DNA from 2 places in the Halomonas sp. McD50-4 genome. Region 1 is predicted to be linked to the other one. Evidence: predicted binding sites of a transcription regulator. Region 1 holds the regulator's gene; the other holds the start of a gene.
What was found. Region 1 encodes FNR, which switches genes on or off when oxygen is low (the NO sensors DNR and NnrR bind a similar motif). Its sites were predicted from a motif close to TTGATNTANATCAA; they were not measured.
Positions count from the first base shown of each region.

Region 2: the regulator FNR is predicted to act here: its motif matches at 1,320-1,333, upstream of MHM85_RS18015 (copper resistance CopC family protein).

Region 1 covers NZ_JAKRFG010000009.1:20,826-24,238, reverse strand. Annotated here, with positions in the region: gene MHM85_RS11860 (DNA polymerase III subunit epsilon) at 1-640, shown strand, start outside; gene ttcA (tRNA 2-thiocytidine(32) synthetase TtcA) at 716-1,624, shown strand; gene fnr (fumarate/nitrate reduction transcriptional regulator Fnr) at 1,614-2,363, opposite strand; gene hemN (oxygen-independent coproporphyrinogen III oxidase) at 2,422-3,413, opposite strand, start outside.
Region 2 covers NZ_JAKRFG010000025.1:5,155-8,567, reverse strand. Annotated here, with positions in the region: gene MHM85_RS18025 (DUF411 domain-containing protein) at 1-441, opposite strand; gene MHM85_RS18460 (hypothetical protein) at 455-589, opposite strand; gene MHM85_RS18020 (Spy/CpxP family protein refolding chaperone) at 626-1,177, opposite strand; gene MHM85_RS18015 (copper resistance CopC family protein) at 1,535-1,906, shown strand; gene MHM85_RS18010 (CopD family protein) at 2,072-2,815, shown strand; gene MHM85_RS18005 (plastocyanin/azurin family copper-binding protein) at 3,099-3,413, shown strand, end outside.

The DNA of each region.
Region 1 (3,413 bases):
AGATCGACACATGACGCTGCTGAGCGGCTCGTTAAGAACGCTGCTGCAGCGGGAAAGCGATCGACGCCGATGGGCCGATTCGCCCTACGCGTGGCTATTTCAGCCGTACATGGGCGAGGAGTCCGTCGCGATGGCCTGCCAGGTGAGTGACGGTCAGCCCAATGTCGTCAGCGTGGCGGCCGTCGTGCTCAGTCCGCGGCGTGTGCACACTAGCCGTATCTGGTGGGCCACACTGTCAGAATCTCCCGTGCCAGTGTCTGCCACCCTGCGCCGCCATCAGCAGTTACACGCGACGGATACCCCGCGCTCCCCAGATATCGAATGCCTGACAGAGCTGGCCGAATTCATCGAGAATCGGCCGCTCGTTGGTTGGCAGTTAGAGCGCACGATCGAGCCGCTCAACGGGCTATTCAAACGCGTATTGGGGTTCGGTTTACCCAACGCCCAGGTCGACGTTGCCAAGTTGCACGGGCGACAGCTACGGCGGCTGCATCCGCAGGTCGATACCCTCGAATCGCTTGGCGAGGCGCTGACCCGTTGGCGGCTGCCACGGCTGATCTGGCCTAGCGTGACCAGCGAAGCCACCGCGAGTGCACTTCTGTATCTACGTTTGCAGCGCGAGATCGCCCTGACCGCCTAGGGTTTGTATTGGGTAGAGCTTCGGAGTGTTGTTAGAATACATACTGCTCCTTTACCCACCGGCAGTGCGACGACCATGTTATCACCTGACTACTTTGACCCTACTTTGTCAGACAGCGCGTCTGACGAGCCTACCGCCACGCAGCACGAGCTGCAGGATGCCAAGCAGAAGCGTGAATTCAACAAGTTGCAAAAACGCCTGCGGCGCGAAGTGGGAAACGCGATCATCGATTACAACATGATCGAGGATGGCGATCGGGTCATGGTGTGCCTCTCCGGCGGCAAAGATAGCTACACGATGCTGGAGATTTTGCGCAACTTGCAACGCAACGCGCCGGTCGATTTTTCGCTGGTGGCGGTCAACATGGACCAAAAACAGCCTGGTTTCCCAGAGCACGTCTTGCCCCAGTATTTGGATAAGCTGGGGGTGGAGTATCACATTCTCGAGCGTGACACCTACTCGGTGGTAAAGGAGAAAACCCCGGAGGGTAAAACCACCTGCGCGCTCTGCTCGCGCTTGCGCCGCGGCTCGCTGTATGGGTTTGCCGAAGAGATCGGCGCGAACAAGATTGCCCTCGGCCACCATCGCGAAGACATTCTAGAAACGCTGTTTCTGAACATGTTCTTCGGCGGTACGCTAAAAGCCATGCCGCCGAAACTGCTCTCGGATGACGGTAAAAACATCGTGATCCGCCCGCTGGCCTACTGTAAAGAGGCGGATATTGCTGAGTTTTCGCGGCAGATGGCGTTTCCCATCATTCCCTGTAATTTGTGTGGGTCGCAGCCGAACATGCAGCGACAAATCGTCAAAGAGATGTTGGCGGAGTGGGACAAGAAGCATCCTGGGCGCTTGGAGAGCATGTTCAAAGCAGTCACCAACGTGGCACCCTCGCAGCTTGCCGATCGCGAGCTATTCGACTTTGCCGGTCTCGAAGCCAAGCAGGCGGCCTTGATGGAAGGACGCATCCAAGCCTTCAACGTGTGATCGTTGGCGCCTCCTCTTCTGCCAGGGTAATGAGGCGCTGCATGTCCAAAATATTGACCTCGCGCCCTGAGACGGCCACGACCTCCTGCTGCTGAAAGCGGCTAAGAATGCGGCTGACCGTTTCGACCGCTAGGCCCAGGTAGTTACCCATATCGGCCCGGGACATGGATAGGCGGAAGCTGTATGGCGAGTAGCCCCGCCGCCGGAAGCGATCAGAGAGCGTAATCAAAAAGCTCGCCAGCCGCTGATCCGCGGTCTTACGCGACAGTAGACGCATCATTCGCCGATCGTCGCGCAGTTCTTTACTCATGCTGCGATAGAGCTGGCCGCGCAGCTCGGGCAGCTCCTCGGAGAGCGAGTCCAGGCGGTCGAACGGAATTTCGCACACCGTCGTCGTTTCCAGAGCCATCACCGTGCCGGGGTAGTGCTCTTCGTCGATGCCGTCCAAACCCACTAGTTCGCTGGGTAGAAAGAAATTGGTGAGCTGGTCATGGCCGTTGCCTTCGCTGGTGACCTGCTTCAAGCTACCCGAGCGCACCGCATAGACACTGGTGAAAGCGTCCCCTTGGCGGAACAGGGGTTCGCCTTTCTTCAACGGCGAGCGGCGGCGAATGATCGCATCGAACTGGCTCATATCCTCGAGCTCCAAGGCGAGCGGTAAGCACAGCGAGCTTAGACTACACGTCTGGCAGCGCGCCTCTTGCAGCAGTGAACGTCGTTGGCTGGCAGGATATGGCATAGGAGTCTCCCTTCTTCTTTCGCCATCATAGGCACAGGGGGCAGGCGGCTCAAGGCGCTCACACGATCTTCGAGTAGCGCTGACCATCCTGACGTTGTAAGTGAGTGTCGAAGGCCATGGCCAAATGCCGAATGAGCAATCGCCCGATCGGCGTGGCGCTCAGCCGAAGGCCCTCACGCTGTACGAGGCCATCCCGTTCGGCGATCGCCAGTCGCTCGAAGGCAGTGGCAAAGTAGTCTGCCGCATCGATATGCCAACGCTGACCGATCGCGTCGAGATCAATGGCCATATCGCACATGAACCGCTCGATGACGTCTCTTCTTATTAGGTCATCCTTATTTAAGCGTAGTCCTTTTATCGTTGCCAGCCTACCTTCATCCAAGGCGGCTTCATAGTGGGCGAGCTGAGTAGGGTTTTGGGCGTAAATATCGTCGACCCGAGAAATGGCGGATACGCCCAAACCGATCAAATCGCACTCGGCGTGGCTGGAGTAGCCTTGAAAATTACGCTGCAGCGTGCCGTTGCGCTGCGCCTGGGCCAAGCTGTCGTCGGGGCGTGCAAAGTGGTCCATGCCAATATGCACATAGCCCGCCTGGGTGAGCATCTCGATAGTGGTGTGCAGCATGGCCAGCTTTTCATCGGCGCTGGGCAGGTCGGCCAACTGGATACGTCGCTGGGGCGCAAAGCGGGCTGGCATGTGGGCGTAGTTGAAGACCGATAATCGTGCTGGTCCCAGCTCGATGACCTGACGAAGCGTTTCGGCAAAACGCCGTTCGGTTTGAAAGGGAAGGCCATAGATTAAATCGAGGTTGAGCGAGCGAAAGCCGAGCCGATGCGCTTCGTCCATGAGCGTTTCGGTGAGCACCCGGGGCTGCACGCGATTGATCGCCGCTTGAACCTGCGGATCGAGATCTTGAACGCCAAGGCTTAGGCGGTTAAATCCTAGCGATTGGAGATGTCGCAGGGTAAAGACATCCGCTTCGCGTGGGTCAATTTCAATGGCATAGTCCCGATCTGGCGCGTTCGATAACCCAAAACGGGCATCAAGCC
Region 2 (3,413 bases), on a different contig from region 1:
CTAAAGGGTCATAAATGGCTCATCTTCCTGGCCTGTAAACGTGTACACATTGTAAGGGCTTTCTTGTGGCCCCGGCATACCCGGTGTGCCAATGGGCATACCCGCCAAACCGATACCGTCAATATCGGGTTGTTCCTCAAACAGCGCCTGCACGGCTTCCATTGGAACGTGGCCTTCGATCCAATACTCGCCCATCTCAATGGTATGGCATGAACCCAGGCCATAGGGCACGCCTGCCTGCTGCTTAATATCACCCAGCTCTACATCGTCAATAATCGTCACTTCTACGCCGAGCTCTTCAAGATGGCGTGCATAAGCGTCACAGCAGCCGCACTGGGGGTTTTTATACAATGTTGCCTCTGGCGGTAACGCCGCCTGGGCGGAGACCGCCCCAAGCAGCATGGAACCAGAGAGTAAAAGCTTGGTGCTCATATGTTGCATTATTTTCAACTCCTTAGCGTGAACGACTGAAGAGGTATTTTGCCAGCGAAGCGATCGCCAAGCCAATTAATAACAGCATGGCCAGGGGCATCAACCAGCCTAGCCACCCCATTGACCCCATAAAAGCAAAACATTCCGCGTTCATCATGCCATCACTCCTAAAAAAAGAGGCAATCGCCAAGGCTTATTGCGGGCCATGGTGGCTGGGCATGCTTCCTCTCATCTGTTCACGCTGCTCATCGGTCAGTAAGTCCTGCATCTGATTATGCATGCGCACGTTATCAGCCATCATATCGCCATGAAGGTTGGCCATTTGAGCATGCAGCGCCTTTATTTCCTCTGGTTCAGGGCGTTCAGTCTGCATGGTTTGCATCATGTCGTCGCGCAGGTTCATCAATTCGCCCATCCGCTCAAGCTGGGCCGCGCGGTGTTCTTGGCGCATCTCACGCATGGTACTCATCTGCTGCTCGTCGAGCATACCGCCAATGCCGAACATACTCCCCATGCCTTCCATCATTGGACAAGGCATCATCCCGCTTTGCCCTCCCATCATCATTCCTGGGTACATGCCTTCTTGACTGCCCATCATCATGCCCGAACCCATACCGACTTGGCCGTCCATCATATTGCCCTGACCTTGGGCGCCTTGGCTCATACCTTGAGCGAAGATGGCGCTGCTGGGGACACTGAGGCTTGCAGCCAGACCAATGACAAAGATCATCTTGTGCTTAACCATGATATTTCCTCTTATCATGTTGCTGGTCGAGACATCGCCTTATCCATTAAAAATGGAAGAAGGCGGAGTTAGCTTTCGTTATAAGCCTACAACCTATAGGTGGCCCAAAGGTAAAGGAGAAACCGATCCCAATACCTAAGTGTTGTCACAGATCATTTTTTCCGCCATTTTCAGCCCTGCTTCAGGTTGGCACGCTATAACACCTACACATTTCTTTGAAGATTCATACGACGCCATGCGCCTTGTTCGCCAAACAGGGAAAATGAACGATGTAAGAAGGCTCAACCGAATCAGTTTTAGCGCCTCCGCGATGAAGTAACAATATCCATTCAACCCTGAAAAACATAAGGATACGGTATGCAAAAGAAGACGAGTTCGCTCCCTATCATTCACGCTTCCTTAGCAACGCTGTTGCTGTCGCTAGCAATCCCAGTGCTGGCCCATGAAGGGGCCGCAAGCACTTCGCCTAAGGATGGCGTCACCATTCAGGATTCCCCAGCAGAGATTGGCATCGAGTTTGGTGGCATGATGCGCATCACCCAGTTTGAAGTGGCAGGCCCGGACGGCCACGTTCCTCTTGATGGTCAGCCAGGCAGTGAACAGGTCGATCGCTACTTCGTAAAGCCCAGTGACACTCTTTCGGCTGGGGATTACCAGGTGCGCTGGCGTGGCCTATCGGATGACGGGCACATGATGTCCGACGGTTTTAACTTCTCGGTCGAGCCCTGACCCGTGGCCTGGTGGTTCTCCGTAAATAGCCTCGACGTCTGGACCGTCGCGATGATTCTCGTGGCGGCTGGGGTTTACCTTAGTGCCCTAGTCGCGACGGGGGCCGTGTTGTTTCGTCTAGCGTTTCCCCGACTCCCTGATCACGACCGGAGGCGCGTCGCCCGCATGGGCGTCTTTGCTGCCTGGGCGGGGGTCATTCTGATTCTGTTCCAGTGGCCTTTAGAAGCTGGTTACCTTGGGGGCGGCAATATATCTGCTGCAACCAACCCAATGCTGCTCGGAATCGTGTTTGAGGGTGCGTCCGGGGGCCGGCTAATGCTGGCGGTAGCTGGCTTGCTGCTGGTTCAGGCGATTCAGCTTAATAACTTAGCGCACTCGAAAACAGCCAACAGCGTGAGCCTAGTAGGCGTTTTATTGGTGATGCTGGCATTCGTGCAGGTGGGGCATACAGTAAACACCCCACGCCTCGTTCTGGCTGGCTTGCTGATCGTTCACCTGATGGCGGCAGCATTTTGGGTGGCCTCGCTTTGGCCGCTGTTCCATTTAGTTGGACGGGGTCACAACCAGGACAATACCGCCCACATTCTGACCCGTTTCGGGAAAATCGCCATGGGCGGAGTTGGCGTGTTGGTACTGGCGGGCGTCACTTTGGCCACGCTGCTAACAGGCGGTCTCACACCCCTGCTCACCACGGCATATGGACAGTTCTTGATCGGCAAGGTATTGATTGTGGCGGCGCTACTGTTATTTGCTGCCGCGAACAAGTGGCGGCTTGTGCCGGCCTTTGAGAGCGGCGACGCAACAGCCCCAGGACGGTTACAGAGAAGTATTGCACTGGAGATGGTGCTGGTCGCGGTTATCTTGTTGATCACGGCAGTGCTGACAAGAGTGTCATCACCGAATGGGTGACTAACAGGTCAACCACCTTGTTGAGCCGTTCCAGAGCTCGAAATTAACGGTCTCCTTCTTATGGGCCTTACGCTGAGGTTTAGGCGGAGGCTGCCATAGGCAATTGCACCAACAAGACGAAAAGTCATTGCTGCAGCGTTGACTCTAATCAGGGGGGGCAGGATCCATCATCATGTTAGAAATGCTTTTGGGTAGCAGGCCATATTTTTACGTTAGGTTCAGGCTCGTTTCAGGTTAACGCCGTATAAAGAACAAGTGACAATAACCTCTGAGGTAAATGACCATGCGCAACATCTCCTTAACAACGTCTTTGTTTGCCCTTTCACTCAGTTTGATAACGAGTGCGGCATGGGCTTCGCCCGGCCAAGGCAGTGGTGACAATGGCCTAACCGAGGCTGACGTTGACCGCACGATCAGCCTTGAGGCTGGCGATATGTGGTTCGACCCTGAAGAGCTAGAACTGGCGGCTGGGGAGGTGGTTAAATTTGAAATCACCAACACCGGCAATTTAGAGCATGAATTTGTGATTGGTAGCAAAGAAGCCCAAGAAGAACATCGCCAGATGATGCTAAACATGGCCAATGGCGGAGGCCATGAC